DNA from 3 places in the Pandoraea oxalativorans genome. Region 3 is predicted to be linked to each of the others. Evidence: predicted binding sites of a transcription regulator. Region 3 holds the regulator's gene; each other region holds the start of a gene.

Region 1 (6,864 bases), 300 kb from region 3:
CGCGAGAATAAGTCGAGCCACGCTTCGTCGACGAGCATGGCATTGGTCTGCACGGTGAACTGCACCGACTCGGCGTCGCTCAATCCATTCTTCAGGGTCGTCACGAGGGCTTCGAAACGTTCACGCTTCATCATCAACGGCTCGCCTCCGTGAAGGTCGATCTGGAATGTAGTCTCACGAAGGTTCGGAGACGACCTCAGGAACGTGACGAAGTCCTCCGCCGTCTGTTGCGTCATATAGGGCGGATTCGACGCGTAGTCCTTGTTTTCCTTGTTGAAGAAGTAGCAATACTTGCAATCGATATTGCAGCGCTCCGAGACCTTCAAGATCACTTCGACGTACTGTTTCATACCTCCTCCCCCTGAAAACGGGCACGCGCCAATGGGCGCGCGCCCCGTTTCGAACGAATCAGACCGTCGCCTTACATGGCGCGGCTCCATGTCGCATTCACGAACACGTTGCCACCGCGTGCGCCTGAGATCCGTTCAAGTTCGCTGGCCGGAATTTCCTTGATCGAACCTGCTTCATTCGCGGCCTTCTGCTTTTTGGCCAGTTGCTCGATGAATGCCTTCGTAGTCATGAGAAATCTCCTTGAATCCCGCCGGAAATTCGTCTCGTTGATGGCGGGGACGTCAACAAGACGCCCCACGTCTCGCCGTGCAGATGAGCCAGATTGGCATGACGTGCGGGTGACGAAGAGTATTAACCGAGAGAGGTTTAGATTGAAATCAGAGAATTCCGAAAAATGCTAGCGCAGCGCGAAGCACGTTGCTTCGCATGGCAAGGGAGGAAGAGAAAAGACGGAATGCGGGGAGGTCAGACGCTAAGCCCAAACCGCTCCCGATACGCCACAGGCGTCACACCATACTGACGTTGAAACGCGCGGCGCAGGTTCTGTTCGTCGCCGAAACCGACGCGTGCGGCGATGCGTTTGAGCGACGCATCCGAATCGAGCAACGCGAAGCGCGCCGCCTCCAGACGCATGCGCTCCACCGCCTTCGCAGGTGTCGATCCCGTGCGCGCGAGATAGCTTCGGGCGAACGTCCGGGGGCTCATGTTCGCCTGCTCCGCCAGCCGCATCACCGACAGATCGCCGTCCAGCCGCTCGGACATCCACGCATGCAGATCGCCGAACGGCGCGCCTGCCGCCACCTGCTCCTGCAACGGCGGACTGAACTGCGACTGCCCGCCCGCACGCTTGAGAAACACCACCAGCCGACGCGCCGCTTGTAACGCCACATCCACGCCGCAATCGTCTTCGATCAACGCCAGTCCGAGATCGATGCCCGCCGTAATCCCGGCCGACGTCCACACCGGATCCTCACGCACATATATCGGATCGGACTCGACCAGCACCTCCGGATAGCACGCCTGCAACATCGCCGTATCCAGCCAGTGCGTCGTAGCACGCCGTCCATTGAGCAGCCCCGCCGAAGCCAGTACGAACGCGCCCACGCACACCGAACACACGCGCCTCACGCGCGGTGCGTAATCACGTAACCAGTCACCCACCGGCCCCGGCACCGCCGGACGATGCGCCACCGCACCGCCTACTGCCACCAGCGTGTCGACGTGCATCGCGTCCAACGCCCGCATCGGCTCCGTGTGCAGCGTAATGCCCGACCCCGTCTCCACCGGTCCGCCGTGCTCCGACACGACCACCGTCTTGTAGGGCGCGTCCTGCCCCCGCTCCGTGAAGTTGCGGATGACGGCGTGAAACGCGTCGAGCGGTCCCGCCAGATCCAGCAGAACGAACGGCGGCACGAGAAGAAAGGCGACGAGGCGAGGTTGGCTCATGATGAACGGTCAGTCGATATCTCAACATCAAGCCGTCGCATGCGCCGGACGGCGCTTCGCATCGACGGCGTACCACACGGTCGCAAGCGCCGCGATCGCGAGCAACGGGAACGTCGCCTGATTGATCGTGGCCCAGCCGAAACGCGCCAGCAATTGCCCCGCGAACAGACTCGCCAGCGCAGTGCCCGCAAAGGTGATGAACTCGTTCGCCGCCTGCGCACGCGCGCGCTCGGCCGGACGGTACGACATCGTGAGCAACGTAGTGCCGCCCACGAACATGAAGTTCCAGCCGACGCCGAGAAACGCCAGCGCCGCATAGAAGTACGCGAGACTCGTCGACATCAACGCGAGCACACCGCACAGCGCCGACATACCGATACCGAGCAGCAGTACCGGCACCACGCCCCAACGCTTCACGAGATGACCCGAGAAGAACGACGGCGCGTACATGCCGACCAGATGCCACTCGATGATGTGTGCGCCGTCGTCGATGCTGTGGCCGCACGCGACGGCGGCAATCGGTGTCGCCGTCATCACGAACATCATCACCATGAAGCCGATCAGATTGTTGGCCAGCGCCGCCACATAAATCGGCTGCCGCATGATTTCGCCGAGCGCGCGCGCCGGAAGCTCCGCCCCACCGCCCGCTGCGTGCACCGGCAAGTCGCGCAGGAAGCCGACGAGTAGCAGCAACGAGATGCCCGAGAGAATCGTCACGACGAGATACGAACCGGCGAACGTCACCGGTGCGAGCCAGTCTTTGCTGCCCGCTGCGAGCGCCGGTCCGATCACGGCAGCCAACACGCCGCCCGTGAGCACGACGGAGATGGCGCGCGGTTTGTCTTCGACCGGCACGACGTCCGCCGCCGCCAGCCGGTAGTAACGCGCAAACGCCTGAAACACGCCCACGCAAGCCGTCCCCGCGCAGAACATCGCGAAGTGCTTCTCGTAAATCGCCATGACCGACACAAGCCCCCCCACAGTGCCGAACAACGCGCCAAGCGCGAAGCCGAGCCGCTGGCCGAAGCGCTGAATCAGCATCGACGCGAAGATCGTCGTGATCGCCGACGCGACGGTAATGAGCGAGAACGGCAGCGTCGCATACCCCTTGTCGGACGCCAGCATGTAGCCGACGAGGCCGGTCAGCGTCAGGTCGACGGACAACGCCGCCGTATAGAGCGCCTGACAGGCCGCGAGTACGGCCGCGTAGCGTCGGCCCAGTCGACGGCGCTGGTGCTCGGCAGGGTCGGAAGGTGGCGCGGAGCGCCCGGCAACGGTATCGGTCATGGTGTGATGTCGAGTGAGTGAGAAGTCTTCAGTCGCCGTCATCTTGCCGTCAGCCTATTTGGCACGAATGCCAATCATGCATCAAAAAATGCCAGAGCGGCATGCCGGACGCCCTCCGGCGGGGCATTCCCGCGCATCGATCTGCCGTGCGTACCTGACACGCGACTCGCCCCCCCGAGAACAGGTCTCGTTACTGTCATCTCACTGCCTGCGGCCTATACTTTTTTAACCCCTTCGGGTGGCGTTCAGCGCACGCGGTGGTTCATGCATGCGTCATCGGTCCGTTTGTGCGAGGAGAGCATCATGGCTCGCAAATTCATCGATTGCCGGGAATTCCCCAGCGAAATGAACTGTTCGGTCGCGCTTTGCGCAGACTCCGAAAGCGAATTGCTGGAGGCGGCCGTGCAGCATGCGGTCACGGTTCACAAGCACGCCGATTCGGCAGAACTTCGATCGCTTCTGACATCCCTTTTTCATGACGGCACACCACCAGTAGCGTCGCCACGCAAAGCCTGCCCCCCCGGCGCGCGAACGGACATGTTCGCGCGCCAAATCGGTGCGCACCAATACGGCGCGCCGTCGCACCACTGTGTCTCGCGCTCACAGCGGGCCTTCTGCGCATCTATCTTCCGTCTCCCGTGCCCACGCCATCCGCCCGCCATCCGCACGCTTCGGCACGTGATGGCACATAGTGGCAGGGCGCTGGCACGACCCTTGCGTTAATTCCCCGATACCGGATCGACCGGTCTAACCAGGAAAGGGGAAGACGTACCATGAAACGACGCACGCTACTCCAGATGGCGGCCCTCTCGGGCGCCGCATCGCTCACCGGCATGGCGCCCAACTTGTTCGCGCAGAGCAAGCAGCCCATCAAGATCGGTATCCTGCATTCGCTCTCGGGCACGATGGCCATCTCGGAGACGTCGCTCAAGGACGTCGCCCTCATGACCATTGCCGACATCAACGCCAAAGGCGGCGTGATGGGCCGACCGCTCGAAGCCGTGGTCGTCGACCCCGCCTCGAACTGGCCGCTCTTCGCCGAGAAAGCCCGCCAGTTGCTCACCAAGGACAAAGTCGCCGCCGTCTTCGGCTGCTGGACGTCGGTGTCGCGCAAGTCGGTGCTGCCTGTCTTCGAAGAACTCAACGGCCTGCTCTATTACCCCGTGCAGTACGAAGGCGAAGAGATGTCGAAGAACGTCTTCTATACGGGCGCTGCTCCGAATCAGCAGGCGATCCCGGCAGTCGAGTATCTGATGGGCAAGGAGGGCGGCAGCGCCAAACGCTTCTTCCTGCTCGGCACCGATTACGTCTATCCGCGCACGACCAACAAGATCCTGCGTGCTTTCCTGCACTCGAAGGGCGTCGCCGACAAGGACATTCAGGAGGTCTACACGCCGTTCGGTCATAGCGACTACCAGACCATCGTCGCGAACATCAAACAGTTCGCGCAGGGCGGCAAGACCACCGTCATCTCCACGATCAACGGCGATTCGAACGTGCCGTTCTACAAGGAACTCGGCAATCAGGGCATCAAGGCGACGGACGTGCCGGTCGTCGCATTCTCCGTGGGCGAAGAGGAACTGCGTGGCATCGACACCAAGCCGCTCGTGGGGCATCTGGCCGCGTGGAACTACTTCATGTCGGTCAAGAATCCGACCAACGAAGCGTTCAAGAAGGAATGGTTCGCGTACGTGAAGGCCAAGGGCCTGCCCGGCGGCGACAAGCGCGTGACGAACGATCCGATGGAAGCGACGTTCGTGGGCATGCATATGTGGAAGCAGGCCGTCGAGAAGGCGGGCAGCGTCGATGTCGACAAGGTGCGCACCGCCATGATCGGCCAGACGTACAAGTCGCCGGACGGCTTCGACATGGTCATGGACGGCAATCACCACCTGCACAAGCCGGTGATGATCGGCGAAATCCGCCCGGACGGTCAGTTCAACGTGGTGTGGAAGACGAAGGCGCCGGTGCGTGCCCAGCCGTGGAGCCCGTTCATCGCGGGTAACGAAGGCAAGCCCGACAAGGTCTGATCTTCCTTCCATTCCTTGCGCCGGAGCCGCCCACCGCCCTCCGGCGCATGCAGAGGTTTCGCATGATAACGATAAGACGCTGGACCGCTGCCGCCCTTGTCCTGGTTTCGCTGGGCGCCGCGCTGACTCTCTCCCACCCCGCACGTGCCGCCGTCACCGACGCCGACCTCACCGCCCTCGCGGGCGACGACTTCGACGCCAAGGCACAAGCCATCGATCATCTCGCCGCCGACGGTTCGCCGCAGGCGGCCGCCCTCCTCCAGGCACTGGCCGACGACTCGGCCGTGACCGTGGGAGAGCGCCTCGCCATTCAGAAGGACGACAAGTACGTCGATCCGATCACGGGTGCGCCGGTCAAGGCCGACGACGCCGGGTCGCTCACGCTGAACAACGTGCTGCGCGCCAAGGTTGCGACGGCTGCTGCCGCCGGTGCGCTGCTCTCGAGCGATCGCGACGCCCGTGCGCAAGCCATCGACACGATGTTGCAGAACCCGTCGCCCGCATTCAAGACGCTGATCGAACAAGCCCGTCAGAAGGAAACCGATCCGGCATTGCGCAAACGTCTCGATCAACTCTGGGCGCAATCGTCCCTGCACGACACCGATCCGAAGAAGCGTCGTGAAGCCATCGATCTGATTGCTGCCGCCGGCGATCCGCAGATGCGCGATCTGCTGCTGCCCATCGTCGCGAAGCAGGCCGACGGCACGTACGCCGAACCGGACGCCACCGTGCGCAGCGCCGCCGACATCGCGCTCACGCAACTCGCCGCCGCACAGCGGCGCAGCGAGTTCTTCGGCACGGTGTTCGCCGGTCTGTCGCTCGGCAGCGTGCTGCTACTGGCAGCACTCGGGCTGGCGATCACCTACGGCCTGATTGGCGTCATCAACATGGCGCACGGCGAGTTTCTGATGGTCGGCGCGTATGCCACCTATGTCGTGCAGACGCTGTTCCAGCGCTTCCTGCCGGGGGCGTTCGACTTCTATCTCGTCGCCGCCGTGCCCGCTGCGTTCGTCGTCGCGGCCGCGCTCGGTTTCGTGCTGGAGCGCACCGTCATCAAGCATTTGTACGGACGTCCGCTGGAGACGCTGCTCACCACGTTCGGTATCAGCCTGTTGCTGATTCAGGCGGTGCGCACGCTGTTCGGCGCGCAGAACGTCGAGGTCATCAATCCCTCCTGGATGAGCGGCGGCGTCGCCGTGCTGCCGAATCTGATGCTGCCGTACAACCGAATCGTGATTCTGGCGTTCGCGCTGGTCGTGGTGGCGCTCACGTGGTCGGTACTCAATCTCACGCGCCTCGGCCTGTTCATTCGCGCTGTGACGCAGAACCGTTCGATGGCCGCGTGCGTGGGCGTGAAAACGGGTCGCGTGGACAGCTACGCCTTCGCCTTCGGCGCAGGCATCGCCGGTCTCGGCGGCTGCGCACTCTCACAGATCGGCAACGTCGGCCCGGACCTCGGTCAGAGCTACATCATCGATTCGTTCATGGCCGTGGTGCTGGGCGGTGTGGGTCAACTCGCGGGGACGATCGTCGGCGCATTCGGCCTGGGCATCGCCAACAAGCTGCTCGAACCCGTGTGGGGCGCCGTGCTTGCGAAGATCGCCGTGCTGATCCTGATCGTGCTGTTCATCCAGAAACGCCCGCAGGGCATGTTTGCGCTCAAAGGGCGCAGTGCGGAGGCCTGAATGCAGACGTCGAACTTTCTTCCCGAAGGTGTCGCCCCGACGACGCCACTGGACGTGCCCGCGCG
Region 2 (6,864 bases), 2.6 Mb from region 3:
AGTCGGCGCGCGGCGTGCGCTCGCCGATCACGTCGAACGTCTCGCTGCCGTCGATACCGAGCGTCTTGCGGTTCGTGCCCGGCTTGAACTCCAGCGGCAACACGCCCATACCGACGAGGTTGGTCCGGTGAATGCGCTCGAAGCCTTCGGCGACGATGGCTTCGGTGCCCGCCAGACGCACGCCCTTCGCCGCCCAGTCGCGCGACGACCCCTGACCGTAGTCGGCCCCGGCAATCACGATGAGCGGCTGCTTGCGCGCCATGTACGTCTCGATGGCCTCCCACATGCGCGTCACGCGGCCTTCCGGCTCGATGCGTGCGAGCGACCCTGCTTTGACCTGTCCGTCGACCACGACCATCTCGTTCCTGAGCGTCGGGTTGGCGAACGTGGCGCGCTGCGCCGTGAGGTGATCGCCGCGGTGCGTGGCGTACGAGTTGAAGTCCTCTTCCGGCAGGCCCATCTTCGCGAGGTACTCGCCTGCTGCGCTGTCGGCCATGATCGCGTTCGACGGCGAGAGGTGATCCGTCGTGATGTTGTCGCCCAGCACGGCCAGCGCGCGCATGCCGCGCAGGGTACGCTCACCGGCGAGCGCGCCTTCCCAATACGGGGGACGCCGAATGTACGTGCTCATCTCGCGCCAGTCGTAAAGCGGCTCGGCGCGCTCCCCGTGGTCCACCGAAGCGGCAAACATCGGCTCGTACACACGGCGGAACTGCTCCGGCTTGACGCTGCTCGCGATAATGGCGTCGATCTCTTCGTCGCTCGGCCAGAGGTCGGCGAGTCTGATGGGCTTGCCGTCGGCCGTCACGCCGAGCACGTCCTTCTCGATATCGAAGCGGATGGTCCCGGCAATGGCGTATGCCACCACCAGCGGCGGCGAGGCGAGAAATGCCTGCTTCGCATACGGGTGGATGCGGCCGTCGAAGTTGCGGTTGCCCGAGAGGACAGCCGTCGCGTACAGGTCACGCTCGACGACTTCCTTCTGGATCACCGGATCGAGCGCCCCCGACATGCCGTTGCACGACGTGCACGCGTAAGCGACCACGCCGAAGCCGAGCGCCTCCAGTTCCGGCAGTAGACCCGCCGCTTCCAGATACAGCGTGACGGCCTTGGAGCCGGGCGCCAGCGAACTCTTGACCCACGGCTTGCGCACGAGACCTGCCCGGTTGGCGTTACGCGCGAACAAGCCCGCCGCGATCATGTTGCGCGGGTTGTTGGTGTTCGTGCAGCTCGTGATAGCGGCGATGATGACCGCGCCGTCCGGCATCAGACCCGGCGCGTTCTCCACCGTGCCGCTGATGCCGCGTGCGGCGAGTTCGCTCGTCGGCACACGCTTGTGCGGGTTCGAGGGACCGGCGATGTTGCGTACCACGCTCGACAGATCGAACGTCAGTACGCGCTCGTACTCGGCCTTCGTCAGCGTGTCGGCCCACAGACCGGTTTGCTTCGCGTAGGTCTCGACGAGCGCGACGAGCGCGTCGTCGCGGCCGGTGAGCTTCAGGTATTTGATGGTTTGCGTGTCGATGTAGAACATCGCCGCCGTCGCACCGAACTCCGGCGCCATGTTCGAGATCGTCGCGCGGTCGCCCAGCGTGAGGTTTGCAGCGCCCTCGCCGTAGAACTCCAGATATGCGGACACAACCTTTTCCTTACGCAGGAACTCGGTCAGCGCGAGCACGATGTCGGTGGCGGTAATGCCCGGCTGCGGCTTGCCCGTCAGTTTCACACCGACGATGTCCGGCAAGCGCATCCACGACGCGCGTCCGAGCATCACGCTCTCCGCTTCCAGCCCGCCCACGCCAATGGCGATCACGCCCAGCGCATCGACCATCGGCGTGTGTGAATCGGTGCCGACGAGCGTATCGGGATAGGCCACACCCTCCGCCACCTGAATCACCGGGCTCATGCGCTCCAGATTGATCTGGTGCAGGATGCCGTTGCCCGGCGGAATCACGTCGACGTTGCGAAACGCCTTCTTCGTCCAGTTGATGAAATCGAAGCGGTCTTCGTTACGGCGATCTTCGATGGCGCGGTTCTTCGCGAACGCATCGGGGTCGAAGCCGCCGCACTCGACAGCCAGCGAGTGATCGACCACCAGTTGGGTCGGCACCACCGGGTTGACCAGCGCCGGGTCGCCGCCTTGCGCAGCAATGGCGTCGCGTAGACCGGCGAGGTCGACGAGCGCCGTCTGACCGAGAATGTCGTGGCACACCACACGGGCGGGGAACCACGGGAAATCGAGGTCGCGACGTCGTTCGATCAGTTGCTTGAGCGAGTCGGTCAGCGCCGCCGGATCGCAGCGCCGCACGAGGTTCTCGGCCAGCACGCGCGAGGTGTACGGCAGCGTGTCGTACGCGCCCGGGGCAATGGCCTCGACGGCAGCACGGGCGTCGAAGTAATCGAGCGACGTCCCGGGCAGGGATTTACGGTATTCGGTGTTCATCATGTGGGGAAGGTGTCGGCGCTGGACAGTCTTAACGCTTGTCGATCGGCACGAACTGCTGATCTTCCGGACCGGTGTAGTTAGCGCTCGGACGAATGATCTTGTTGTCGACGCGCTGCTCGATGATGTGCGCACTCCAGCCCGACGTACGCGCGATCACGAACAACGGCGTAAACATCGCAGTCGGCACGCCCATCATGTGATAGCTCACCGCACTGAACCAGTCGAGGTTCGGGAACATCTTCTTCACGTCCCACATCACCGATTCCAGGCGCTCCGCAATGTCGTACATCGCCGTGTTCTGCTCCGCCTTCGAGAGCTCGTGCGCGACTTCCTTGATGACCTTGTTGCGCGGATCGCTCACCGTGTAGACCGGATGGCCGAAGCCGATGATCACTTCCTTGTTCTCAACGCGTTGACGGATGTCGGCCTCGGCTTCGTCCGGCGAGTTGTAGCGCTTCTGCACTTCGAACGCGACTTCGTTCGCGCCACCGTGCTTCGGCCCGCGCAGCGCACCGATCGCGCCGGTAATCGCCGAGTGCATGTCCGACCCCGTGCCCGCGATCACGCGCGCAGTGAAGGTCGACGCGTTGAACTCGTGCTCGGCGTACAGAATCAGCGACGTATGCATCGCGCGCACCCACTGGTCCGACGGCTTCTCGCCGTGCAGCAGATGCAGGAAGTGACCGCCGATGCTGTCGTCGTCCGTTTCCACGTCGATACGCACGCCGTTCTGGCTGTAGTGATACCAGTACAGCAGCATCGAGCCGAGGCTCGCCATCAGACGGTCGGCGATGTCGCGTGCGCCGGGAATGTTGTGATCGTCCTTCTCCGGCAGCACGGTGCCGAGGACCGACACGCCGGTGCGCATCACGTCCATCGGGTGAGCCGCGGCGGGCACGGCTTCGAGGGCGTCCTTTACGGCGGCGGGCAGACCACGCAGCGCCTTGAGCTTGGCCTTGTAGCCACGCAGTTCCGCCACGGTCGGCAGCTTGCCGTAGACCAGCAGATACGCGATTTCTTCGAATTCCGAGGTCTGAGCCAGATCCAGAATGTCGTAGCCGCGATAGTGCAGATCGTTGCCCGAACGGCCCACGGTACACAGTGCCGTGTTACCTGCGGTCACACCCGACAGGGCAACGGATTTCTTCGGCTTGAAGCCGGTGGCAGTCGTCTCGCTCATGCTCTTTCCTCCAGGATCAGGGGTTCGTTATTTCTGTTGGGCGAACAGGGCGTCGAGCTTCTGTTCGTAAGCGTGGTAGCCGATGCTCTCATAGAGCTCGGCGCGCGTTTGCATCGTGTCGAGCACGGCCTTTTGCGTGCCGTCGCGACGAATCGTGTGATAAACGTTTTCCGCCGCCTTGTTCATGGCGCGGAACGCCGAGAGCGGATACAGCACCAGACCGACCTGCGCACTCTTGAGTTCGTCCACGGTGAACAGCGGCGTCGAGCCGAACTCGGTGATGTTCGCGAGCACGGGCACCTTCACGGCGTCGGCGAACTGGCGGTACATCGGCAGTTCCGTCATGGCTTCCGGGAAGATCATGTCGGCGCCCGCTTCGACGCATGCGCACGCGCGGTCGATGGCCGCCTGAAGACCTTCGACGGCCAGCGCATCGGTGCGCGCCATGATGACGAAGTTCTCATCGGTGCGCGCGTCCACGGCCGCCTTGATACGGTCGACCATCTCCTGCTGCGTCACGATGGCCTTGCCGGGACGATGGCCACAGCGCTTCGCACCCACCTGATCTTCGATATGCATCGCCCCCGCGCCGAACTTGATCAGCGACTGCACCGTGCGCGCAATGTTGAAGGCCGACGGACCGAAGCCCGTGTCGACGTCCACCAGCAGCGGCAGGTCGCACACGTCGGTGATGCGACGCACGTCGGTGAGCACGTCGTCGAGCGTCGAGATGCCCAGATCGGGCAACCCGAGCGAACCGGCAGCGACACCGCCGCCCGACAGATAGATCGCCTTGAATCCCGCCGCCTTGGCCAGCAGCGCGTGGTTGGCATTGATGGCACCGACAACCTGCAACGGTTGCTCGGTCTTGACGGCCTCGCGGAAGGCGGCGCTGGCCGAACGAATGGTTTGCGTCACTTGAATCCCTCGGTCGTGTCTTGCGCGTCGGATGAGCGAAATGTCACCGGATCGCACGTGGGTTGAGTAGCAGGCTTCCTGAATAGCAATGGCCGTGCCAGCAGATCGTGCGCCCGCGCATCTCTTGTCCCTTTGCAGCGCTAACGCATTCATTTATCGACGGAAATTCTTCGCCTGCATGACGTTTACGTCAAGGTAAATGTCACTTGAAGGCAGAGAGGGCAGTCGCATAACGTTTCATTTTGAAACCAAAAATGAAACATGTCGTCGCAACATGCTACGATCCGGATCAGCCTCCCTTGCCGCCGACCGTCATGCCGAATTCGATACCCACCGAGATGCCGTCCCGCCTGCCTGCGACTGCCGCAAGCGTGGCGCGTGCGCCCACCGTCCCCGCGATGCGAAAGCCGGTGATCTGGGCGGTCGGCATCAGCAAGCTCGGCGAGCTGTATCGCGATATCGTGCCGGATTACGTCGCGCAGGCCGACGTCCACATCGTCGACAAGGGGTACGAAGCCGTGATCGAAGCGCTCGAGCGATTGCCCGCTGGAAGCGTCGACGGCATCGTGGCAGCCGGCTCGAACGGCGATTTTCTGCGCGAGCGTCTTGCGTTGCCTGTGGTGCTGGTCAAAGTCACCGGCTCGGACGTCATGCACGCGCTGGCCCGTGCGCGGCGCGCCCTGCCCGCGTCGCTCCCCGACTCGCGCATCGCGCTCGTGTCCTACGCGCGCCCCGCCGCCGAGTTCGAGCGCTTCAAGCGCGCCTTTCATCTCGACATCTCTCAGCACACGTACGTCGATGCGCAAAACGCCGAGGACCTCGTGCATCGGTTGCGCGACGACGGCATGGCGGTCATCGTCGGGCCGGGCCTCGTCACGCAACTGACCGAGCGCGCCGGCCTCACGGGCATCTTTCTCTACTCGCAGGATTCGGTGCGCGCAGCGTTCGACACGGCGCTGGAAGTGGCACGTCTCGGGCGCATCGAAGCGCAACGGCGCGAGCGTCTCGATACGGTGTTGCGACATCTGCACGAAGGCGTGGCCGCCGTCGATCTGAACGGACGCATCGAGGCGCTCAACGCGTCGATGGCCGGGATTCTCGGTGTCACGGCAGCCGACGCGGTCGGACGAACGCTCGATACCATCGCCCCCGCACTCGACATCGCGCGCACGCTGGAGAGCGCGAGCGCCGAACTGGAAGCGATCGTCTCGATGGCAGGCAAGACCTGGGTCATCAACCGTATTCCCCTGCTGGATCAGGGCACGCTCACGGGCGCGCTCGTCACTTGTCAGGACTCGCAGTCGTTCGCCCGCGTGGATCGCTCGTTGCGTTCGCGCCATCGTCCCCGGCATCTCGTGGCGCGCTACCGGCTCGACGACCTGATCGGCGATTCGGCGGCGATGACGCAAGTCCGCGCACTCGCACGCCGCTATGCGCAGACCGACTCGACGGTGCTCGTGCATGGCGAGAGCGGAACGGGTAAGGAATTGCTCGCGCAAGGGATTCACAACGCAAGCCGCCGCCGCGACTATCCGTTCGTCGCCATCAACTGCGCCGCGTTTCCGGAGACGCTGCTCGAGAGCGAGTTGTTCGGGTACGAAGATGGCGCATTCTCCGGCGCGCGACGCGGCGGTAAGGCCGGCCTGTTCGAGACGGCACACAATGGCACGATCTTTCTCGACGAAATCGGCGAGATGCCGATGCCGCTGCAAACCCGGCTGCTGCGTGTACTGCAGGAGCGCGAAGTCCTGCGTCTTGGCGCGAACGAACCGGTGCCGTGCGACGTGCGCGTGATTGCTGCCACGCACCGCGATCTTCGTCAGCAGGTTGCGGCCGGGCTGTTCCGCGAAGACCTTTACTACCGTCTGAACATCCTGCGCATGGTGCTGCCTGCGCTGCGCGAGCGCATGGACGACCTGCCGCGCCTTACGCCGTTGTTCCTGGAACGCGCGCTAGCCCGGGCGGGCGCGCGCGTGAGCGTGGACGCCTTGCAGGCGTCGCTATTGCCGCTTCTGGCAAGCTATCGTTGGCCGGGGAACGTTCGGGAGCTGGAGAATTTACTGGAGCGCATCGCGGTCGTCTGCGCCGACGTGGTCGATGCCCGCGAGATCAGCCGTGCGCGACTGGTCGAGATTGCCCCGGAGCTTGGCACGACGCCGCCTGCGTTCGACGTTTCAAAAACGAACGGTGGCCGGACAAACAGCACGATGGGTACGATGGGTGTAACAGGTCCGACGAGCGAAGCCGCCGTCGAAGCATCCGGCGCGCCGATGACAGGACGCGAGCGCCGTGCCGCCCTGGAGCTAGCCCGCATTCACTC
Region 3 (6,864 bases):
GTCGCTTGCGAGTTGCAAGCCTTCATCTTGTCTTGTTGGGCGTTGGTCGCCTTGGGGGCGGATGCCGGGGCGGCGGCGGTTTGAGCGAACACGGGCGATGCGAGCAGCGGGGATACCAGAAGCAGTGCAGCGAGTGCTTTTTTCATGATCGTCTCTCCAAAAGGTCGTGACGCACGGGCACGGGGATGAACCGCGTTGCGATTACAACATGTTAGAAAACGCGCCGCAATCGCGCGGCGTTGACAGAAAAACGCAAAAGTAGCGGTATACCCGGAAGGTTTCGGCTGTTTCGGGCAGTCGATTCACCGACTGCGCACGCTCAGAGCAATTTGCCCTGCATGCCGTCCGGGTCCTGCATGGCCTGGCGCTGACGCTCCATGAAGTCCTTGAGCGTATCGATCCCGCGCAGTTGCAGAATCGTGTTGCGCACGGCCGCCTCGACCAGCACGGCGAGGTTTCGCCCGGCGGCCACTTGCAGAATCACCTTGTTGATCGGCAGGCCCAGCACGTCGACCGTCTGCGCTTCGAGCGGCAGACGCTGGAATTCGCCATCGGGACGGCGCACCAGTTGCACGATCAGCTTGAGCTTCATTTTCCGGCGCACAGCCGTCTCACCGAAGATGGTCTTGATGTCGAGCAGACCGAGACCGCGCACTTCCAGCAGGTTTTGCAGCAGCGGCGGGCAGCGGCCTTCGACGAAATCCGGCCCGAGACGCACGAAATCGACTGCGTCGTCGGCCACCAGGCCGTGTCCACGGCTGATCAGTTCCAGACCGAGTTCGCTCTTGCCGAGGCCGGAGTCGCCGGTGAGCAGCACGCCCATGCCCAGAATGTCGATGAAAACGCCGTGCATCGTGCAGCGCGGCGCGAAAACGCGAGAAATGTACAGACGCAGGCTGTCGATGACGGAGGCCGTCGACAGCGGCGTGGTGAACAGCGGGGTGGAAGAGCGTGTACAGCGCAGCACCAGATCGGGCGGCGCTTCGAGGCCATCTGCCACCACGAGGAACGGCGGTTCCAGCGCGATGACTTCGCCCATGTGACGCTTGCGGTTCTCGTCCGTGAGACGCTGGTAGTAGCGTAGCTCGGCTTCGCCGAGCACCTGAATCCGGTTCGGGTGGATGAGGTTCAGGTGGCCCACGAGGTCCGCGCTTGAGGTGGCGGTCGCCACGCTCTCCGGCGTGAAGCCGCGCTCCCAACCTTCATGGCCTGTGAGCCACGACAGACGCAACGTCGCGGCGTTGTCGTCGAAAATGCTTTGCGCGTTGATGCCGGTCAGTTCCACCGCGTCGCCTCGTTCGGTTGGGTGTGGGAGCTACGGAATTCGTGTGTGTTCGCGGCGATTCGTACCGGTGCGCTGACGACGCGGGACGACTCAGGGCTTCCAGTTCGTCAGCGCGGCGTGGACATCGTTGGCGCTGGGCGCGTTGATCAGGATACTGCGCATCTCGGGGTCCGAGAGCAACTGCGCAATTTCGGACAGGATCTCGAGGTGCTGCTGCGTCGCTTGCTCGGGCACGAGCAACACGAACAGGAGGGAGACGGGCTGACCGTCGGGCGCTTCGAACGGAATGGCCTCTTCCAGGCGGATGAACGCGGCGGCCGGAAACTTCAGGCCTTTGATGCGTCCATGCGGAATCGCGACACCTTCGCCAAGACCCGTCGAGCCGAGACGCTCACGGGCGAACAGATTGTCGGTTACCACAGCGCGAGAAAGCCCGGCATTGTTCTCGAAGAGGAGGCCGACCTGTTCGAACAGGCGCTTCTTGCTGGTAACGGACAGTCCAAGCAGGATGTTGGACTCGAGTATGAGTTTGGCTAAACGGTTCATCTTGTAATGCGGGCGAACGCATGGTCGCCCTCCAACCCCCGATTGACCTCGCATTATAGACCACTCGCCGCCGCGCTCGCGGCAAGTCACGGAAGTGGGGCGAACCATACAAAAGGGGCCGTTCAACGGCCCCGCGGTGGGTGATGCCAGACTTACAACAGACGGATATGCGCTAAGGGGGTTCCTTGCGGGTTTTCGTCGGTATCAGCCAATGCGATGACCACGCCTGAACGATGCTATTGCAGCGGTTCCGCCTCTGGAGGAAGTTCGTGGTGCTTGATGGCTTCGCGACCGTGATCCTGAACCTTATCCTTGTACTGCATTACCTTGCGGTCGAGCATGTCGATCAGCTTGTCGATGGCGGCATACATATTCTCGTCACACTTCTCGACGAAAATTTCCTTGCCCTTGAGAAACACCGTGACGCTCGCGATCTGGCGTCCGCTCTTCTCCTTGGTCTTGTCGACAGAGAGGATCACCTCGGCGCCAATGAGCTGGTCGAAATGATTCAACACGCGGTTAAGCTTGTTGACGACAAATTCGCGCAGCGACGGCGTGAGTTCGAGATGGTGTCCACTGATCTTCAGATTCATAGCTGCTCTCCTTGCTGAAATGCCGAAGTGCAGGCCGCGTCAACGTTGACGCTGGCTAGCGAGGGTGCGAGCCATTGACGTGACGCAATGTCGCACTGCGGCGTGATGCCCCAGCGGCCAACATGGCGCACCAGGACTGTCCTACAAAGATTTGCGCAAGTTCACTGCGGGGATTCGCATGGCCTCGCGGTACTTCGCGACAGTGCGCCGCGCCACCACAAAACCTTGCTCTGCCAGCAGTTCCGCGATACGGCTATCGGAAAGGGGGCTCTGCGGGTCTTCTGCTCCTATGAGTTGCTTGATGAGTGCGCGGATAGCGGTCGATGACGCAGCGCCTCCGGCTTCCGTTGCCACGTGCGATCCGAAGAAGTACTTAAGCTCGAAGGTTCCAAATGGAGTGAGCATGTACTTACTCGTTGTCACCCGTGAAATCGTGGATTCATGTAAACCCAGCGTATCAGCAATCTCGCGTAAAACCAAGGGCCGCATGCCGATTTCGCCATGCGTGAAGAAGTTCTTTTGACGCTCGACAATGGCTTGCGCCACCCGCAGGATCGTATCGAAGCGTTGCTGGATGTTCTTGATCAGCCAGCGCGCTTCCTGCAACTGCTGTTGGAGGTTGCCGGTTCCCGGATCGTTCCGGTTATTTCGGAGAATGCGCGCATACATCTCGTTGATGCGTAGACGCGGCATCACTTCCGGATTCAGCTCCGCCGTCCAGCCGCTCCCCTGCTTGCGTACCAGCACGTCCGGCACGACGTAGTCGGCCTGGGGCGCGCCGTAAGCCGAGCCCGGGAACGGGTCCAGCGAACGAATCAGCTGATGCGCGGCGCGCAGGCCGTCTTCGCCGACACCCAGCAGGCGGCGCAAACGCGTGTAATCGCGCGCGGCCAGCAGTTCCAGGTGATCGGTGACGATGCGCAGCGACAGCGTACGCACAGCGCTTGCGGGCAGTCGCTGAAGCTGCAGGCGCAGGCACTCGGCCGGGCTGCGGGCGCCCACGCCCGCCGGGTCGAAACTTTGCAGTAGCGCCAGCGCCGCGTTGATCTCTTCCGTTTCGAGCGCCAGCTCCTCGGGCATTTCGGCCTGAATCTCGTCGAGCAGGCTACCAAGGTAGCCGTCTTCGTCCAGGGATTCGATCAGGAATTCCACCAGCGCGCGGTCGCGCGGTGAGGCCTTGGTCAGGCGCAGTTGAGCCAGCAGATGTTCACGCAGATTGGGATGGTCGACGTGCAGCTGCGGACGCGCATTGTCGTCGTCGTCCGATGCGCTGCCGGAGCGGGCGAAGTCGTTCAGGCTCCAGTCGCTGCCGTTATCCGGCGCGTTGTCGTCGAAGCGGGCCTCGCCATCGAGTTCGCGTGCTTCGTCGTGACCGTTAGCGGCGTCGGGGCCGTTGTCGTTCGAACCGCTGGACGACGAACCTCGCTCGTTGCGTAGCGACCCGTCTGTGCCCACACGTACCGAACCGGCGAGCCAATCGTCCTCGCGTTCGAGCATCGGGTTCTGGGTGAGGGCGTGCTCGACTTCCTGCTGAAGTTCGAGCGTCGACAGTTGCAACAACCGGATCGATTGCTGCAACTGCGGCGTGAGGGTCAGGTGCTGCGAGGTGCGGAGTTGAAGAGTCGGTTTCATAGCGGTCTCGCCTTCATTGTAGAGGCTTTGTCACGCCAACGGAACCGTCCCTGACGCCTATCGGAGGCAGGGTTTACATGCGAAAAATCTGCTTTACATCCGGAAATTTTCGCCCAGATAGACGCGGCGGACGCTTTCGTCGGCGACGATCTGGTCAGGCGTGCCTGCGGCGAGCACCGAGCCTTCGCTGATGATGTACGCGTGATCGCAGATACCCAGCGTCTCGCGCACGTTGTGGTCGGTAATCAGGACACCGATGCCTCGGTCCTTGAGAAAGCGCACGATCCGCTGGATTTCCAGCACGGCGATCGGGTCGACGCCCGCGAACGGTTCGTCGAGCAATATAAATCGCGGTTGTGTGGCCAGGGCGCGTGCGATTTCGACGCGACGACGCTCGCCGCCCGAGAGCGACATCGCCGGATTCTCGCGCAGATGGCCCACCTGAAGCTCGTCGAGCAGGGCTTCGATGCGGCGTTCGATTTCGTCGCGCTTGAGGGGCTTGCCCTGTGCATCGACCTGCAATTCAAGCACGGCGCGAATGTTGTCTTCGACCGTGAGCTTGCGAAATACCGACGCTTCCTGCGGCAGATACGAGACGCCCATGCGGGCGCGCTCGTGGATCGGCAGTTCGCTGATGAGGTTGCCGTCGAGCTGGATTTCGCCGTCGTCGGCAGGCACCAGCCCCACGATCATGTAGAACGACGTTGTCTTGCCCGCGCCATTCGGGCCAAGCAGACCCACGACCTCGCCGCTCTTCACGTCGAGCGACACATCCTTAACGACGGTACGCGCGCCGTACTGCTTCTTGAGCGAGCGCACGACGAGCGCGCTGGGCTTGCCCACCGGGCCTGCGCCCGGGTTGATGGTCGAGACGTTGCTATTGGCAGAATTACTCACGCGGATTCCCGATGTTCTTGGAAGGCGACAGCGGCGGCAGGTCGCCCTTGGGCGCGGCACCCGGTGCCGGCGCCGGCGCCGGCGCCTGTGCGCCCGTGGCGTTGCGAGGGGCGAGCGTAGCGCGCACGCGGCCGTTCGGATTGTTGGGGGTGACCTGATCGGCACCGCTGTTGGCGGTGTAGACCTCATTGTAGGTGTCGTACGTGATCACGCTGCCGTGAATCTCGTCGAGCACCTTCGTACCGCCGGCCAGACGCTTGAGCGTGGCCCGCGTGGTCAGCGTGGCGACTTCGGTCTTGCCGTTGTAATAGATGGTCTCGCCCCAGCCGTCGATGTACTCGTCGATGCCGTCGCGCTTCTGACGCATGTAGGCGAGCGGGCCACCCGGCTTGTAGTAAGCCGTGGCGTACTGATAACCCTCCGGATCCTGAGTCACTTCGACGCGATCGGCCTTCAGGAGAATCGTCCCCTTGGTCATCGTCACGTTGCCGGTGAATATGTTGACCTGCTTCAGGTCGTCATAGCTCATGTGGTTCGACTCGATATTGAGCGGCTTGTCGCGGTCGGCGCGTTCGGCGTGAGCCAGCGGCGCGGCCAGCGCGCCAAGGACGGCGAAGGCGGTGGCCAGCGCGCGAAGCGCGCGCAGCGATACGGAGGCGGGTCGCAGTGAAAGGCGATCGGTCATGGGGTCTTGGGGCCCTGAGGAGTCTGAGATGGCGCGCGTGAGGCGGCCGGCGCAGCGGACTGGCCGGACGGCGGCGGGCGCTTGGCGCCCAGTTCCGCCGGCTGGATCGTGCCGTGAACATTGCCGAGCAATTGTACGGCGCGCGAGATGTTATTGAAAATCATGCCGTCGCCATACATCACGGACGACCCGCGGAAGAGCTGCACCGGCTTTTCGGTGCGCACGATGTCTTCGTTCACGAGCACCTGGAAGTGCTCGGACAGCGCACGCATTTCGGGATCGCGCGGCCCCGGCTGACGCACCACGACCGCGTCGTCGTACAGATCGACGATCGACATATCGGCGTTGAGCGTGCCACGCTTGCTCGTGGCGGTCACCTCGGGCTGGTCCGGCGTGAAGGCGCGCACGGCCGGCATCGTCATGGCCGTGGTCTGGTCGTCTTCGAAGTGCGTCATGTGGACGGCGTTGACGCGGTACTGCGTCACCCCGTTGGGCGCAAGCATCGAGATCACCATGTCGTCGGCGTAGTAATCGGGGATGTGCTGCTTCACGTACGGCGCGCGGTCGGCGTCGGACGGCAGCGTGCGCTGCACGAGCCAGTAGGTGCCGGCCGCAAGGCTTGCCAGGACGGCGATCGCGATCAGCGAAGCGGGCGAGACGCGTTGGATGGCCATGAGTGGATCGACTCTCCCGGCGCGTCAGGCGATGGCTTCGGCGAGCAAGGCGTCGTAACGCCCCTGCGCGCGCAAGATGAAGTCGCACAACTCGCGTGCGGCACCTTCGCCACCGCGCGTACTCGCGATCCAGTGACAGCGTGCCTTCACTTCGATGTGCGCATTGGCCGGGCAGGCGGCAAAGCCCACGCGCGTGAGCACGGGCAGGTCGGGCCAGTCGTCGCCGATATGCCCGCAGACGTCGGCCGTCACGCCGACTTTGGCGCACAGGTCTTCAAATGCGGTGCGCTTGTCGTGCACGCCCTGATAGACGTGCACGACGCGCAGATCCGCCGCGCGTTTGGCGACGATATCCGACTGACGTCCCGTGATGATGGCGGTGACGATGCCGGCTTCGCCCAGCAGCTTCAGACCGTGGCCGTCGAGCGAATCGAAGGTCTTGATGACTTCGCCGGTCGGGCCGTAGCGCAGGCCGCCGTCGGTCAGCACGCCATCGACGTCGAACACCATGACGCGCAGACGCGCCGCGCGAAGCGTGGCGGCCGCTGCGTC

Evidence for each region. The regulator sigma-54, encoded in region 3, starts transcription at its own class of promoters, with help from an activator protein. The targets are predictions, from matches to a motif close to TGGCANGNAANCTGCTTT.
Region 1: the regulator sigma-54 is predicted to act here: its motif matches at 3,788-3,805, upstream of urtA (urea ABC transporter substrate-binding protein).
Region 2: the regulator sigma-54 is predicted to act here: its motif matches at 4,627-4,644, upstream of prpB (methylisocitrate lyase).

What each region holds. Positions count from the first base shown of each region.
Region 1 is NZ_CP011253.3:294,991-301,854, reverse strand. It holds gene MB84_RS01345 (radical SAM protein) at 1-350, opposite strand, end outside; gene MB84_RS29735 (hypothetical protein) at 422-580, opposite strand; gene MB84_RS01340 (GlxA family transcriptional regulator) at 817-1,797, opposite strand; gene MB84_RS01335 (MFS transporter) at 1,825-3,084, opposite strand; partial or broken gene MB84_RS28685 (DUF1059 domain-containing protein) at 3,388-3,585, shown strand; gene urtA (urea ABC transporter substrate-binding protein) at 3,918-5,114, shown strand; gene urtB (urea ABC transporter permease subunit UrtB) at 5,177-6,799, shown strand; gene urtC (urea ABC transporter permease subunit UrtC) at 6,800-6,864, shown strand, end outside.
Region 2 is NZ_CP011253.3:3,593,239-3,600,102, forward strand. It holds gene acnD (Fe/S-dependent 2-methylisocitrate dehydratase AcnD) at 1-2,446, opposite strand, end outside; gene prpC (bifunctional 2-methylcitrate synthase/citrate synthase) at 2,475-3,626, opposite strand; gene prpB (methylisocitrate lyase) at 3,654-4,544, opposite strand; gene MB84_RS29950 (hypothetical protein) at 4,834-4,974, opposite strand; gene prpR (propionate catabolism operon regulatory protein PrpR) at 4,955-6,864, shown strand, end outside.
Region 3 is NZ_CP011253.3:594,740-601,603, forward strand. It holds gene MB84_RS02770 (PsiF family protein) at 1-146, opposite strand, end outside; gene hprK (HPr(Ser) kinase/phosphatase) at 320-1,285, opposite strand; gene ptsN (PTS IIA-like nitrogen regulatory protein PtsN) at 1,376-1,831, opposite strand; gene hpf (ribosome hibernation-promoting factor, HPF/YfiA family) at 2,068-2,424, opposite strand; gene MB84_RS02790 (RNA polymerase factor sigma-54) at 2,566-4,056, opposite strand; gene lptB (LPS export ABC transporter ATP-binding protein) at 4,150-4,920, opposite strand; gene lptA (lipopolysaccharide transport periplasmic protein LptA) at 4,946-5,638, opposite strand; gene lptC (LPS export ABC transporter periplasmic protein LptC) at 5,635-6,312, opposite strand; gene MB84_RS02810 (KdsC family phosphatase) at 6,337-6,822, opposite strand.